3 regions of the Metabacillus sp. GQ13 genome follow, and region 3 is predicted to be linked to each of the others. Evidence: riboswitches for the same ligand, from Rfam matches in the RefSeq annotation. Region 3 holds a riboswitch; each other region holds the start of a gene.
The links. Region 3 has a riboswitch for ZMP and ZTP ahead of AC6CHR_RS00780 (bifunctional 5,10-methylenetetrahydrofolate dehydrogenase/5,10-methenyltetrahydrofolate cyclohydrolase). Riboswitches for the same ligand answer to the same signal wherever they lie in the genome.
Positions count from the first base shown of each region.

Region 1: linked by a shared signal. The riboswitch ahead of AC6CHR_RS24705 (DJ-1/PfpI family protein) and the one ahead of AC6CHR_RS00780 (bifunctional 5,10-methylenetetrahydrofolate dehydrogenase/5,10-methenyltetrahydrofolate cyclohydrolase) in region 3 are both predicted to bind ZMP and ZTP.
Region 2: linked by a shared signal. The riboswitch ahead of AC6CHR_RS13410 (phosphoglycerate dehydrogenase) and the one ahead of AC6CHR_RS00780 (bifunctional 5,10-methylenetetrahydrofolate dehydrogenase/5,10-methenyltetrahydrofolate cyclohydrolase) in region 3 are both predicted to bind ZMP and ZTP.

Region 1 is NZ_JCAXET010000036.1:3,884-9,542, reverse strand. Features, by position in the region: gene AC6CHR_RS24720 (NUDIX domain-containing protein) at 276-371, opposite strand; gene AC6CHR_RS24715 (dihydrodipicolinate synthase family protein) at 661-1,488, opposite strand; gene AC6CHR_RS24710 (GNAT family N-acetyltransferase) at 1,829-2,311, opposite strand; gene AC6CHR_RS24705 (DJ-1/PfpI family protein) at 2,404-2,943, opposite strand; ZMP/ZTP riboswitch at 2,990-3,067, opposite strand; gene AC6CHR_RS24700 (hypothetical protein) at 3,241-3,651, opposite strand; gene AC6CHR_RS24695 (hypothetical protein) at 3,901-4,185, opposite strand; gene AC6CHR_RS24690 (hypothetical protein) at 4,308-4,757, opposite strand; gene AC6CHR_RS24685 (PspC domain-containing protein) at 4,856-5,044, opposite strand; partial or broken gene AC6CHR_RS24680 (transposase) at 5,169-5,419, shown strand.
Region 2 is NZ_JCAXET010000009.1:217,740-223,398, reverse strand. Features, by position in the region: gene AC6CHR_RS13430 (DUF6254 family protein) at 1-113, opposite strand, end outside; gene AC6CHR_RS13425 (hypothetical protein) at 237-419, opposite strand; gene AC6CHR_RS13420 (LysM peptidoglycan-binding domain-containing protein) at 759-1,610, opposite strand; gene AC6CHR_RS13415 (cell wall hydrolase) at 1,966-2,571, opposite strand; gene AC6CHR_RS13410 (phosphoglycerate dehydrogenase) at 2,767-3,966, opposite strand; ZMP/ZTP riboswitch at 4,088-4,166, opposite strand; gene AC6CHR_RS13405 (hypothetical protein) at 4,537-5,553, opposite strand; gene AC6CHR_RS13400 (hypothetical protein) at 5,606-5,659, opposite strand, start outside.
Region 3 is NZ_JCAXET010000001.1:138,194-143,852, forward strand. Features, by position in the region: gene AC6CHR_RS00775 (TIGR00341 family protein) at 17-1,000, opposite strand; ZMP/ZTP riboswitch at 1,744-1,827, shown strand; gene AC6CHR_RS00780 (bifunctional 5,10-methylenetetrahydrofolate dehydrogenase/5,10-methenyltetrahydrofolate cyclohydrolase) at 1,881-2,714, shown strand; gene AC6CHR_RS00785 (DinB family protein) at 3,068-3,610, opposite strand; gene AC6CHR_RS00790 (hypothetical protein) at 4,058-4,501, opposite strand; gene AC6CHR_RS00795 (DUF4306 domain-containing protein) at 4,898-5,203, shown strand; gene AC6CHR_RS00800 (glycine betaine ABC transporter substrate-binding protein) at 5,607-5,659, opposite strand, start outside.

The DNA.
Region 1 (5,659 bases), on a different contig from region 3:
TCTTATTTTATATTGGGTTGGCATTATTTAAAATTAGTTACTTAGCTATCTATAAACTTCTGACTAAATATACTTTTCACGAAAGGGTTTACAGATAGATTTTCTAAATTCTGAACGTCAAACCATTTCGCACCCAATGAATCTTGACCATCACCATCTGTTACATATGACTTAACTTGTCAACACTACATCATAAATAATCCCTATGTGATGCATTTCCTCTAATTCAGCATTCTGAATAGGATAAATTAGTGTGTATGACAATGAAGTTCTTATTATTCCATGCAATTCTGTATACCTGATTCTTCTTCAAATTCTCTAATTAGTGTCTGGTAAGGTTCTTCACCGAATTCAATTGACCCACTTGGCAAATCCCATTTTTCTTTAAGTGTCTTTTGGCCTTTTTTATTAGAAGCACTTTATCGTTCTTCACCCAAACACCCTATACTCCAATATGAGTATATTTCTGCATAGCATAGCCAACGCTTCCTCCACCATTACGAAAATATATTTTTATAAACTCTTTTGCTCTTACTATCCGTACTGTCTAAGTAACGGTACCTTGCCTAATTTAAAGCGAGTTATACTAAACGTGTTCAGAAATCGCAACCTACATAATACATGTTGAGATAAACATTTTAGTAATCAGCCACTATCTAATTAAATATTTCCTATTGGACTCCTGCAAATCCCCATTGAAATACCCTTACGATTAATGATTTTTTTCAGATTCACAATAGCATTTCCTTGATAAACTTGTTCCATAATATTTTCTATTTTTTCGTTTTCTTGTTTACTTACTTTTTGCTTCATAAGAATTTTTTGAAACCATTGCCTAATTTCTGCCGGGGAAACATTCCCAGCAATGGAAGAAAGGCGATCATATCCATGTAATACTTTTTCTTCTAAATCCACTTCTCCACCAGCATAAAAATATAAATCATTTTTATGCATACCGCTTTTTATTCGTTCAACTTTTTCTTTATTGCCTGCATCTTTTATTCCAACCACTAAGTCTATCTTACTTAATAGAATAATAGTCTTCTCTGATAAATCAAATCCAGTTCTTTTTGGATTGTTATATAAAATTGTTGGTTTATTACTAAGGTGCATAATTCTCTTTGTATAAACGAATGCTTCTTCTTGTGTCGGTATAACATACGGTGGATACCCAAGCATGATACCGGATATTTTTGTCTGACGAATCTTTTCAGCTAATTCCTCTGACTCTTTCTGTCTAATTGAAGCCACACCAAATATAATTTCCATATTACTAATGAGTTCTTCTTCCAGTTCTAAACCGTTTATTATTTCAATTTTCTCTTGAATGTTTAAACTATGCTGTTCTCCAGTAGTTCCAGAGACGAGAACAGATTTTACTCCTTGTTTATAAAGGTCTCTTATATGGTTAATTGTCCCTTGAGTATTTAAAGATTCATCTTCAAAAAAAGCTGTTGGCACGGCAATATGAACTTTTTCTGTCAGCATTATGTTATCCCCTTTATCCTTTTTATCTACTTAAAATAAACTAACCCTATAGCCATCCATGCAGCAGAAATATCGTGGCTGCACCACAGAGAATGAAAATATGTCGAACTGTCCATACTGAATCTTAATCCAGTCAATCCAATCCATAGTTCCATTAATTACGGCTTACTCTATTTTTTAAAACGAATGAGATGGGTCTACTTTGATGTTGTCATTTTTCGGAGTTATAGAAGTTAATTTTCATAGTAGTTGAAGAACGATACAAAGTTTCACAAACTTACTTTTTAATAGAAAAAGATGTGATAACAGCATTTACTCAGCAACTATAAACCTCATTGACTTAACAATCTATTGTCGTAATAAATGTTACACGATGATAATCAGGAATGAAAAAGTCTCTATCGAAGCTAACCAAGTCAAACCCTATATTTTGATAAAAGTATATAGTTGATTCATTTCCAGGATGACCTAATGTATAAAGAATGACTTTTTTTCCACCTAAGTCTTTGACCCTCATACAAATTGAATGTATTAATGCTTTTCCGATTCCCTTTCGCTGAAACTCCTTCTTTATAACAACTCCAACTATTTCATAAAAACCTGTTACATTATCAAAAATATATCCTGCATGACCAATTATCTCATCAGTTTCCGTACAAGCAACATAATAACCATTTATGTCACTATCGGCTTTTGGATTTAAGAAGTTACTCCAACGTGTAGAGTATTTATCTATAATTAACCTTGGGAACTGTAAAGGATGTTCTTCCATAACTTTTTTAACAGCATTTAGGTCCTTGTTTTCTAAAATTCGAATGTTCATGTTTATCCTCCCTTATATACTACTAAACACTAATAACTAAATCTTCCAATCGTACTCCATGAGATTGGCTGCCTCCACTGCTCTTTCTTTCCCTAATAACTTCCCAACAACATACCAGGACATATCGATACCTGCGGACCCCCCGCAGATAGAATGATTTTCCCATTATCTATATATCGTGAATTCTCTATTATTTCGGCAGATTCAGGAGCAACCTCCCTTAATTCATTAATAGCATTTCGATTTGTTGTTAGCTGTAATTCGTCTAATAAATTTGCTTGAGCTAATAATAAAGCCCCTGTACAAACAGATAAAACGAGTTCAACTTTATTCAAAATTTCATTAATCCAGTTGATGATTTTTTGATTGTGCATTTCTTTTCTTGCACCCCAACCACCAGGAATAATTAGTATGTCGGGAGTGGAGCAATTATAAATTGAGTAGTTAGAGTTTATACTTAGGTTCCCTAATGCATTAACAGGGAGTTTTTCTTCAGCTACCGTATATACAGAAACATCCGTTCCTCTTTTACTCCCTGCAAGAAACACTTCATACGGACCCGTAAAATCCAAAATTTCAACATTTTCATAAATCAAAATTACTACTTTTCTTGACTTTTTAGCGTTTTTCATCCAACCTTCCGCTATAAAACAATAAAAAAGTATTTGGAATATCCAAATACTATGCCCAGGCGTGCGACTATATAGTATGTACTCCCCCGTGGTTTGCCACATTACGCCAGTTATACACACCAAGATTCTACTTTAATTTATTTTTATCACGCTTTTCTGAATAGTTAAAGTATATGTTGTCTTCAAATTCGATATTGAACTAAATTTTCCCGTTGAATAAGGAAATAAGTATTGAACTTCCTTTGTAGGTCTTGTCCAATTTTCTGTGGAAAAGCTAAAGAAGAATATTATTGACACTCAATATACAAATTCCTTAATATCCATTTTAAGTTTTCCGTTCTCCTTAAAACCAGTTATTTTTATATTTGCAAAACCAGAATAGCCTCTTTCGATGTAACCAGCAATATATTCTGTATGTATATTACCTTTTTTATCTTTGTATTCTAATACCATAGCTGCTTCATCAAAATCTTCATTAGAATTTTCCCCATGGCTAATATTAAATTTATATCTCTCTCCTGGTTTTAAAGTTGGTATCTTAACATCTGACTTAATTTCATCATAAGTTATATATAATCCTGAAATCTCTTTATTCGTTTGATTTTTCACCTTAATATCAACGCCAACCTGAAAAAGAAAATTAATGATAAATATTACTAATGTTACTGGGATTATTAAAGACGCTAACACAATTAATATTTTTTTCACCATTCATCTCTCCTAATACTAGTTTATTAAACAAAAGGTACAACCTTTTTCCCCTACACTCTAAATTAACGAAATTAAATATAAAAAGTTTGATTCTTGCTCAACTATCCTGTCCCTTTAGTTGAATTACGATAAAGAAAAAAAGCTGCCATAGTAACCCATTATTTTCTTAGACTCTTGCAACCGTTAGTTATACATAAAGATTTACACAATAATTGCAGATTATATAAATGATGCATCAATAAGATATTATTTTTTATTTTTCAGTTCTAAAAGTATAGGTGCTACATTTAGTAAGATAGAAACAATTGTCAGAAACCATAGCGCCTTTTCCATAGTAGGTACAACATCCAATAAAGCCGACCAATCTTCACCTTTTACCCAATTAGATAAGAGGCTATGTTCTGCACAGAGTGTCAATGCTGTAAATGATAATCCCATTGCCATCGCAAGTTTATAATCTTTTCCTGTTTTATACATAAAAAGATTTATAAAAGTTGCTACTATAGCAATAAGTCCTAATATTAACCACATAATTATACCTCCATTATATTTTTATTTAAGGAACATTTATCTACAAATATATATATAAAAGTCCAGTTATCTTATTTCGAAATCTGGCCCGTTAGTTGAACAACGTAAATAGATTTGTAAAATTAACGGTTTAAAAGTGATGAAAAATCATTAAAAGTATTTAATACATCATCACCTAATGGATGAGCAAATTCTTGAGTTTTTAAAGGCAATATTCCTTCCTTTTCAAGTTGTTGCAGATACTTTTGAAATTCTGTATCAATAACTTCGATATACTCTTTTAGCTTAAATTGATATTTAAATATACCATCTGGATAATAGCTTATATGTTCAATAAAAAGGTTTGTACTATCACTGGAAAATTTATAGTAATCAGAGTTTCCGTGACAATAAAATTCTGCCTCACTGATTTCTCCCTTATATAAAGAGGAAAGAGTTAAGAAAAAATGTGGGATTGCTACAAAACCTATACCTGATTTAAAACTAAATAACTGTGTGTCACTCGAAACGTCAAATTGAATATCTCCACCACTGAAACGGATATCAATAAAACATTTATAGTTAGAATCCATAAAATCCACCTCCATTAACACTTTTTCTTCACCTAACCTGCCTCTTTCATTCAAAAAGAAAGTACATTATCCATCTTGAAGTAGTGCTACCCGTTAGTTTAATATAATGACGGAGGTCTATCAGCCATCGTATTAGCAAGAATTAAATATATTAGTATATTAGCACCAGGTAATAAAATAAATATTATTCTTACCGCCAAAGAAGATACACCGAAATACTCAGCTATACCTCCACAAACACCACTTATAGAATTATCTGTTGAAGACTTTTTTAACTTATTTTTCAATTCAATTCCCTCTTTCTTATCAGAACCTACCTTAAATAATACCATATATTGGATAGGTTACACTGAGTTGGAGAATTAAAATAAAGGCTAGTAGAATAATACACAACAAGTGAGGAGATCTACTATGTCTATAAAGAGGAGAACATTTACAACTGATTTTAAAAAGCAAGTGGTTGCTTTATATGAAAATGGGAAAAGCCGCCAAGATATTACCAGTGAATATGAATTAACTGCGTCCGCTTTAGACAGATGGATTACGCAATTCCAACAGTCGAAGCCCTGTAGAACAAGAATTGATCGAGTTAAGAAAAAAATAAGCAGCTAGAAATGGAAGTCGATATTTTAAAGCAAGCCGCGCTGATCATGGGACGAAAATAGAAGTGATTGAAAGAGAAATCCTCAAACCCATTCCACCGTTCGCTGTTACAATAATTATTTTCCTATTCTCCCGCTTTTCCCCCATTTTTTCTACAAACCATCATGTTTTTCGGGCTTTTCCACGTTTTTTATCGAGTTAAAAAAGATTTTTTTTATCTTTCTTGTTTCTCATTTGTTGATATGTAGGGATTGGCGGGCTTTTTTTCACACTTTTTTGTACAATCTTTATTCCAGCTG
Region 2 (5,659 bases), on a different contig from region 3:
TTTTCGCCCATATCTTCAGCTAATTGTTCAAATGATTTGACTTTACCATGTGGATTCTGCGATTGTTTACGTTCTTTCCATTGGCGTTCTTGTTGTTGCTTAGATTGAGTCATCTAAATAAGCTCCTTCACAATAAAGTTAAGTAGATCGTTTGAATCATGATAAGCGCCTCCATTCCACCCTTTGTACTCGGTGTAGGCATCACTTATCATGAGTTCGAGTCTGGCAAGTATTCATTAATGCATGCCTTTCCACTCACCTTGATTTTTAGATGCCTTTTCTTTTTTTGCTTTATTTTTATGTGCTTGATTAGCGTTAGCACTGCCAAATTCATGAGAGAATTCTGAATCGGTTTTGCTTGAATCAAATCCTTGTTTGTTCTTTTGATCTGCATCATTTTTCTTTGTTCGTTTTGCCATGGATAACCCCTCCTTCTTATTTTTAGTATGAGATCAGAAAGAAGAAATATACCCTGAATTAAAACCGATAGTAACATGAAGCTGTCATGTCATTTAGGTGAAAAACAAAGTAATAATAAGTTGCTGTTCGACTATTTTATCATTTATATACCTACAATGTTGCCGTTTTTATATGCGTTTCGAAGTCGGCTTCATTCATCAAGTCGGGCATTCATTGAACACCGCCTGGCAAAACTTTCAATTTACTTTCGATTCTTCCCAATCGTTTAAATATTCATTACTTCGCAAGTAGAGAGAAGACTCTCTCCCTACTAATTACCAATGCATAGTTAGTTCTTACTATTTTATTTCTCTTATTTTTCGCTCCACTAGTGGATAAAAATGCTTAATTGCACTGTTTGTAGAATTACCTCCGAAAAATCCAGTACCTGGACAGGTTTTTACATCATAGTTTGCAGCATTATCTAACACTCTTTCTCCTGTTTTCAAATTCCACCAATGATGATAGGTGATACTGTCTATAGAAGGAGTTAACCCAAATTTTATACACAACACCGCAGTTATATAAACAATCGATTCTTTTTGTTCCTCAGTCATTACATCCTTACCTATATCGAAGTTACCAACATTCTCAATGGCAATTCCAACCGAATTCGCCTTTGTTCCAATTGTTCCTTCTGGAGCTATGTTAAACGGCCTAGAAACTGCGATTTTCCCGTCAGGAAATGTCGTTATATTTTGAGCGATATTCTTCCAATGCATATTTTTAACATGATAATTCTCCATACCTTTCAACATGGTAAAATGATTGGAACCATTAAATTGCTTATATGAAGGTAACCATGTGTGATGTTGTTGGATGATGCTTATTTTTCTATTGATTTTTTTATTAAATAACCAATTCTTAAATTCTTCCTTTGTCATAAGTAAATACTGTCCTTGCATGGCATAACTTTTTGGAGGAATCTTTAATTTTTGTCCTATGTAAATTAAATCAGATGAAAGTCCGTTTGTAACTTTTAGGTCTTTTACAGAAATACCATATTCATTTGCAATTCTCCCTAAATAATCTCCAGATTTGACCACATGAATGTTGCTAAATGTATTTCCAGTTGCATGAGCAGGGGAGATATTCACTATCAATAACATAAACAATAACAAACTAACTCCAATCACAATTTTTTTGTTCATTTTTCAATCCTTTCATTGTGTTATCACGGAAACTGAAAATACCGGTAACACACGTATTCATTTTATTTGTTCTATAATAATAGTGTGGAAAACAGCCGTGTAATTATCCTGGTTATTTATTGTTAAATTAGTGTAGAGTGGTTTCTGCTTTACTTTTCATAGTGTTAGTTGGTGTTAATTCCTCAAGCTTGTTTTCTGTACAAAGCAATGTACACGTTTTTTAAGTAGATTTTCTTGCTCTTTTCACTAAGCAACAAACCTTTAGAAAAGAGCCTTCCTCAAACACAAAAAAGCACCTCCAATTGTGAAATGTGTCCAACAATTGCGGTGCAGTTTCTAAGCTATATACGCATTTTTAAATAGCGAATGAGTGATTACCGATTGTCTTAATCACTTCACGAGTAAAAATCCAATCACTTGTTGCCGTTTCAGGGTTATAGAAGTAGAGTAATTCATTATCTTTTTCTTGATTTGTCAGAGCTTCTTGAACAGCTTTAACGGCTTCCTTATTTGCCGAATCGTCAATTGAACCATTTTGCACGGGTTCAAAAGCATTCTCTTCGTAAATCACTTCCTTGACGGTATCAGGAAATTCTTTGTGTTCTACACGATTCAACACAACCGTTGCCACTGCTACTTTACCAACATATGGCTCACCTTTTGCTTCTGCGTGGACAAGACGAGCAATCAAATTCTCTTCTTTGTTTGAGATTGTTAGAGAATTATCTTTTTTTTCAATCATAGTCATTGGTGAATGTTCTATTTTTTCTTTATTAAAAAAACGACCATCTATAATTTCAGTTTCATTCTGGTTTAACTGATATTTTTCAAATAATATTTGTAAAGTGTCACCTGTTTGTATAGTGTCTTCTGCTTCAGCACTTATTTTAGATATAGGAAAAATACTAAATGAACCAATTACTAAGGTGATCGTAGTAAATAAGATTACTATCTTTTTCATTTTGTAAACCTCCTGTTTATTTTATTAGAATAAATTCAGGGCCATTTACAAGACTAACAGGTTTACAAGGGTAACACATTAGTGAATTAATGGAAGTTTTTCCATTTGTGTGAAATCACAAATGTGAAAAAAGTCTCAACTCCATAAAGGAATTGAGACTTAAATAACTATTATTCATTTGTTCCATTAACAGGTTTAAATAATCCTGGTTGTAACGACACCTTCAAAATGTTGAATTTTCCCTTCTAGAGCAGGAATGATATCAGCAGTCACTTCATTGTCAATGTCAATCATCGTATATGCATATTCTCCACGACTTCTGTTTACCATGTCAGCGATGTTCAAATTATAACCTGATACAGCTAGTGTGATTTGCCCAACCATGTTCGGAACGTTTTCATGGAAAGCAACCAAACGTCGTTTCCCCGTATAAGGTAGGGAAGCGTTTGGGAAATTCACTGAGTTTTTAATGTTTCCTGTTTCTAAAAATTCCTTTACTTGACGAGCAGCCATGATCGCACAGTTTTCCTCTGATTCTTGAGTAGAGGCACCAAGATGTGGAATTGGAACTGTGTTTTTCATTTTCAAGACATTTTCATTCGGGAAGTCTGTAATATACTTACCAACTTTTCCGCTTTCAAGTGCAGCTTCCATATCCGTTTCATTCACAAGTTCTCCTCGTGAAAAGTTAAAAATATGAACGCCTGGCTTCATGATATCAAAAGTTTCTTGGTTAAACATTCCTTTTGTTTCTTCAGTAAATGGAACATGTACAGTAATATAATCTGAATTAGCAAACAATTGCTCAATCGTCATAGCACGCTGTACGTTGCGTGATAAGTTCCAAGCTGTATTAACAGAAATGAACGGGTCAAAACCAATTACATCCATGTCCAAATCTAGTGCATCATTCGCAACTAGTGCACCAATTGCACCTAAACCAATTACACCTAGCGTTTTTCCTTTAATTTCTTTACCAACGAATTGTTTTTTACCTGCTTCTACAAGCTTCGGAATTTGTTCTCCTTGACCTTCTAACGTGTTTGTCCAAGCAACACCAGCAAAAAGATTACGAGATGAAGCAATTAATGTAGCAAGAATCATTTCTTTTACAGCATTGGCATTAGCACCAGGTGTATTAAAAACTACAATTCCTTGCTCTGTACATTTGTCAACTGGGATATTATTGACACCAGCACCAGCACGTGCGATCGCTTTTAAATCATTACCGAGTTCAAATGTGTGCATGTTAAAGCTACGAAGAACAATTGCATCAGGATTTTCACTGTCATTATCGATCTTAAATTTATCCTTAGTGAAAACATTTAGCCCGCTTTCTGCAATATTATTTAATGTTTTGATTGTGTTTATTCTTTCTGTAATTAATGTGCTCATGTTATTTGCTCCTCGTTATCTATATTTTTTACATTCCCTAAATTAATGAATTTCTTTATTAATTTAAAGACGTTATGACTTTCTATCCTAATAAACAGAAAGAGGTAAGGAATACTTCCCTTACCTCTGCCCAGGCGAACGGCTACGACACTATGTGCTCCCTCACGGTTATCCGCGTTTCGCCAGTTACACATAGTCATTAGATTGCTTTTATTTTATCAAATTATTAAGAAATCTTCAACATCAATTTTTAAGATTATACATATCCATTCATTTAAGATATCTATACCTTTAAATATCTTGTTTTAATCGTTTCATATTCTTAACAACCAGTTTGTAGTGCTAAACAATATATATAAGAAAGACTGTTCCCCTAAAAAATGTTATCTTGGTAATATGAACTTTTTTATGTACTTAGCTGCCCTTTTCGCATAATTAGCTTATAATTTCACCTAAAAAATACAACGATCGATTTTTTTAGCTTTGAAAGCAACATACTTTTGAAAAGCCATTAGAAAAAACCGATGGGACTCCCATCGGTTCTATTTCACACAAAACATTCTAATAAATCTATACTTCCACAACTTCCAAATCTTCACTAGTTTCTGTTGTTTCTTCTGTTGTTTCTTCTGTTGTTTCTTCGGTTGTTTCTTCGGTTGTTTCTTCGGTTGTTCCTTCGGTTGTTCCTTCTGTTGTTTCTTCTTCAACTGCTATCATTGCATGAACTGCAGAATTGACAGATGCATGTAATTTCGCTTTTTCACTTGCATTCTCATTCGCCTGTGAATTTTCTTTGTTTGTCACGGATTTACTTACTTTTACTGCTTCCTCAATAACTTCTGATAGCTCTTCTTCAATTGCTTCTGGTTTCACTTCTACAACAGGTTCAACTTTTACTTCTGATTGTCCTTCTTCTGTTGCTGCTTCTTCAACTACTACCTTTGCATGTATTGCAGAGTTGGCAGATGCATGTAACTTTGCTTTTTCATTAGAATTAACACTTGCATGTGAATTCACTTTGTTTGCTACAGATTTTTTTACTTCTATTACTTCTTCTATAACTTCTGTTTGCTTGTCTTCAACAGATTCTGATTTCACTTCTCTAACAGGCTCAACTTCTGCTTCTGTTGTTTCTTCATCAACTGCTATCGATGCATGTACTGCAGAGTTGGTAGATGCATGTAATTTCGCTTTTTCACTAGCATTTTCATTTGCTTGTGAATTTACTTTGTTTGCTACAGATTTTTTCACTTTTACTACTTCTTCTATAACTTCTGTTTGTTCTTCTTTAACTGGTTCTGGTTTCACTTCTACCTCAGGCTCAACTTCTGCTTTCGCTTGTACTGCAGAATTAATTGAAGCATTTGCTTTTGCACTCGCACTTGCATTTTCACTAGCATGAGCTTTTTCTTTATTTACTGATGTTTTTGTTTGTGCTGCAACTTTATTATTATCTGAGATTTTCACTGTATTAACTTCTTTTGGAGCACCTAGAGCTGCCTCACTTATATGCCCTCCTACAAAAACTCCAACTGAAATTACTCCTGCTAATACAAATGTTTTTACTGCAATCTTATTAATTTTCATTATATACCTCTCCTTTTTTAGTCGTTAGTACCATTTAATACTACATACACGTCTATAAAAAAGGAGTTGCTTGAGGTGGTTGCAAAGGAGGCGCATTAACCCATTG
Region 3 (5,659 bases):
AAGATAACTACGAATTCTATAAGTGTGAATATATAACAGCAATAACAAGAAAAATTGCAATGATACTGGTAAAGATTAAGGAGTTCTTACGAGAGGTATTTGCTTCCTTAATATCCCTCCAATTAATGGGTTTAATTCCACTTAGCCAAAACACCAAAATAGTTGATAAAAAGATCGCATTAATATTAATTAAAAGCATTAATAGAGGCATTAACGCTTCCTTCCATTGTCCAGCTCCAACCATCATACCTAACACAACAGTTGGCGGTAAAACAGCCAAGGAGACCATCACTCCAACTAACTGTCCATGTGAACGTTTAACAAATGATAAAGCTCCCGCGGCTCCGGCTACGGTTGCAACAATAATATCTATAATTTGTACATTTGTTTGTGAAAGAAACTCATTGCTGTTCACTGGTAGATCAAAATAATAACCAAATAAAACAGCGATCGTAAATGGAATTGATAGACCAAAAAGAGACGTAATAATTGATTGTTGAGCGAGCTTTTGATCACCTAAAATAGAGGCAAATGAAATTCCTAGAATAGGGCCAATTGCTGGATCGATGACATTCGCACCTATAACAAAACCAGGACTGTTTTGGATGATCCCGACTGTAGCTATAATTGCAGCAAAAATAGTAAACCAGGTAAAACTAGGGTTAATCTTACCTGAGGAACGAACAATTTCATATAATTCATGTTTACTAGCTCGCTCAAGTTCTTTTGTATCATTTGTTTCATTTAGCTCATTATATTCACTAGGGAAATATGCTTTAACGGAAAATAACATGATTTGAAAATCATCATTTTTTTTAGACGCTTTTTCTAGATAGTTTAAAATTTTTTCTGCGTCTTCTTTTTCAACTAAAATTCGAATAAGTTTATTATTGTCTTTTACATTAGTGATCCAATATGAAACGATAGGGAAATTATGTAAAATACTATTTGAAAATTCAAAATTGCTTGGTGAATATACTTCTATCAACTGTAACTCCATATTCATCCTCCAGAACCAAGTCTGCCATTTCTCAATATTATTTATTATTCACCTTTGTTAGATGTAATAATACAAAAGAACTAATGGAACCTCCTTATACCTTTTCTTAATATTTAGAGGGAAAGCATAAATCATCACCTAGTTTTCTTTTTTATACCAAAGTGATCTCACTCTTTCCGAAGATGTATTTTGTAACCTAGTAGTTCTAATAGATATCCTCATACGTAATCCCTGTTGGATTGAGCAAGGATTTCACCAAATCATGTTAGGTTTTTTCGGTGTCAATGGCCCGTAACCCTTCCTCTATTTTCTACCGAACGTTTTAACATACGATGCACCAATCTGCTTCTGTAAAATGTGATGAACCAACTCGTTTAAGATTTTAAAAGGTTTCCTAATAAAAATTGTTTTTCAGCTTTATTTAGTTTTCTATTTACAATTTTCTGAATCTCATAATTAAAAGAATCCGTCCGCCCCTACCACTCACTGTTAATTACTGTACCATCTAAATCAAATAATACACCTCTGAATCTACCTACATCATTACTCAACTCAACCTTTCTCTTTTTGTCTAAACTCTGATTTAAGTTGTACCTATTCAAACAATGGGTAAGAAATTCCTTTTCCAATAAAGCTGCAACCTTTAATGAATATTGAAAAGTGCATGATAACACTTTTCATATTAATAAACACCTTTTTTATTGACATTAATCCCCTTTATGTTATCTTGTTCTTATATAGGAGATAGGCACAGTAACTGACGACATTTGTGGAAATGACCACAAGGAAGCTGTGTTTTATAAGGTCGGGTCGTCTGGGCAGAGATAAGGATTATAATCCTTATCTTTTTTTTATTATATTATCAGGAGGCGACGACGTTATGGAAAAATTAATTTTGGATGGGAATATCGTAGCGCAAGAAATGAAAGATAGCTTGAAAGAACGGATTGATATTTTAACAAGTAAGGGTACCATACCCTGCCTTGCAACGATTTTAGTTGGTAATAATCCTTCTTCAGAAACATACGTAAGAATGAAAGGGAATGCCAGTAAGAGAGTAGGTATTAAATCTATCCGTGTCCAATTGCCTGAAGATATAGGAACGAAAGAGTTGTTAAATGAAATTGAAGCACTAAACAATGATAATTCTATTCATGGTATCCTTTTACAACATCCCGTTCCTTCACACATTGATGAGCGTATGGCTTTTGAAGCAATTGATTTACGAAAAGATGTAGATGGTGTTACAAGTGCAGGGTACGGTCAAACAGCATTAGGCTTTGGAAGATATCCCTCATGTACACCTGCAGCAATTATGAAAATTTTAGAATACTATCAGATAGAAATTGAGGGAAAACATGTAGTCGTAGTTGGTAGAAGTCCAATCTTAGGTAAACCAGTTTCGGCATTACTTCTCAATAAAAATGCGACTGTTACAACGTGTCATTCCAAAACTTCCAATTTACCCACAATATTAAAACAAGCAGATATTGTTGTAGCAGCGGTAGGAAAGCCTAAATTTATTCAAGGAAACTGGTTAAAGGATGGTTCAGTTGTTTTAGATGCAGGTTATAACAAAGGAAATCTCGGTGATATTGATTATGAGACTTGCTATAAAGTTGCAAGTGCAATAACCCCAGTACCAGGTGGCGTTGGTCCAGTAACAATCGCTACATTGCTGAAACATACGGTTGAATCAGCAGAAAATGTCTAAATTTAATTTTAATTTTGCTTGCTCTCTCGTTACGTAATAACCTTTCATTTTTTTCTTGAAGTATCTCTTTTTAAACAGAGATACTTCAAGAAAAGGATAGACAATCTAAAAAAACTCCACCCTTGACTCCAAAATAATAGGTGAATTTCAAATTCCCTTAACTAATGTGGTCTGAATAACTTAAAATCGATTGTTTATATTTCATATTCATATATCCTTATATTATCCTAGGAGTTACCAGAGGTTTTAGAATAACAATTTAAACCGCTCACAAAAAGGACTTTCTAATTTTGTCCTACATATAAAAAAGCAATTGATCATTTTCAGTATTAGAATAACACGACTAAAGTCATTTAAAAGATAAAATATACATAATCCGTAGGTACGCTTCGTTCACCTTGTTGATGAAGCATCGCTGACACATTACCACGATGGTAGGTTCCATGATTCACTACATGGTGAATAAGATCGGCAAGTATGAACTCACTACGACCATATTCAGGATGCTCAGTAATGATAATTCGATCTGGATCATGCTGCTCAGAAAAAAAACTGTAAAATTCTTCTGAAAGTGCATTATAGAACGCTTCAAGTTCATCTATTGACGCCCCTGATGCTTCTGACTGTCGACGTTCAACTTCTCTAACAGTATCATGGAAACTTCTTTCTTTCATCGTTTCCAGCCAGGTAATATCTGTTGCGTAAAGGTGAATCAGAACATCTGAGATAGATGAGAAAACACTTTTAACAGTCTCGTTATACACACTTTCAGGTAGTTGCTTTAAGTGTTGGATCACTTGTTGGTTAGCCCAAACGTGGTAATCGTACATTTTCTTTGCTCGGTTATTTTCCATTAGCTCACTCTTCTCTGTTTTAATTTGTTTACCTTTTATCAATGGATTTCCCTATAGCTCTATTCAACACAATAATTTTTTATCCTTCTTTCTGGACTTTTTTCGTCCAACTGTTTTGTATAAATTTAGTAGAATAATCAGTATCCTCTAAGGGGAATTCACTTAAAACATGCGATGTTTTTCCCACATACACTCAAAAATGTAGACCAGGTATATTTCCCCTGCTCATTATTTGAATAACTAAGGGTTGATTTGTTTTCTACTCTTTCTTACCTTTATTCCGCCAAATAGAATAAAAAAATCCCTCCATTATCACAATAGGATTTTTGATCAAACTTTTATAAATTATCATTTTTATCCAAAATATATATCGTTCATCTTTTTTCAAAACGGTGCAATTTTATTACAACCGGATAAAAAGATACACCAATGAGAAAAAACCACCCTTTAAGGATGGTCCTCAAATTACTACTACTTTTTCTTTTGGATTTAATATGGGTACGGAAAATAAGGATACGGATAGAAATATGGGTACGGTCTTAAAAATAAAAAATTTAATAATGGGAAACGGAATCGACGGAATCGACGAAATCTCCTTCTTCCATAGCCATATTGCCTATTTGTACCATCGTTTAACTCTTCTTCATCGATTTCCTCTGGTACTAACATTGTCACGTTATTTTCGTCCATATCTGTGATAATACCTTCTATATCTGATCCATCTTGCATTTTTGCTTGAACATGGTAGTTCATATACTCTCTACATTGTTTTTTTATATCCTCGTGCATAGGTTGGTATGCTCCCTGAACCCCAGTTGGATACATTTGATTAGGCATACTCTGAACATCTTGAGGATACATATTTTCGTTCCCTTGATTCGGATGATTGCCATGCTGCACTCGATGAACGTTAAGTTCATAATTATTGTACATTTATATCCCTCCTCTACCTCCTTAAGGTATGCACCCATCTAGAATTAGGTTAATAAATATTTATCCGAAATGTTATCTTAAACACAAATTTCTTGAGCAATCGGAATGAGTTGTTTCTATATGGGGTCCCACCATCACAATGCGGAAAATAAGGAGTTACAACTTTAATAAAATCTCTCTATATAAAAGCCTAATTTCTCTTCTACAACTACAACTTTGAAAAATTAAGGGCTTTAGTTACTACACATAACCGCACTATTATTTAAATTGAGCATCTATAAGAAACTTGGTGAATTATTAAAAATTTTCATTAAATCCCTTAATAATGTTTTCCATTTAAATGATATAATCTGTTTATAATAACATAAACAAACCATATAAAATGAGGTGAGTAGTTTGGCAAAATTATCAAGAGTCATTCTTTTTCTTGTTATGATACCTACATTTGCGTATAGTTTCTTTGCAACATCTTGGACAGGATCGTACATTATGCTTGAAGAAGATTGGATGACACATATTGTCTTTACTCCAAAGTCTTCAACTGGTCCAGAGCAAATTTATGAAGTTGATAAGTTTCTGTTCGCGTTTTCTATCCAACCATTGTTAAGTGTAGTCTGTCTCTTATCTTTCTTGATACTAATTGGGATGATTATTTATTGGGTGATGAAGAAGTTTCATTCTCAAAAAATGATATATGTATAAAAATTCTAGTTTGTATGTATAATTGAATTTGTGCTAAAGTGGTAGGTTACTAGAAGAAAAATGTAAGTTTACTGTAAAGAAAGGATAAAAAAAGTGATTGATTTCATTTTATCCATAATCCCCCGCTCTAATAGTAGTAATTGGTTTAATCATGTATTATCTAGGTAATTCCCAAAAATCAAACTTAAAGGTGTAGGTTGGATTTATACTATCTTTAATAGTTCTTGAATCACCTAATTTAGGGGTTTATTGAAGGATTTATGACTGGCTTTAGTGACTAAATTAGTAAACATTTATCGATTTCCTTTTAAACTACATATATTTAGAAATAAAATAACCGCTCAGAGTAAAAACTCTAAGCGGTTATTTTTAAATCAGTATGGAACTAAATGATTTAATATCATTACTCTTTTAAATCCTCGATTGAATCAATATCCATATAAGCTGGAACAACTA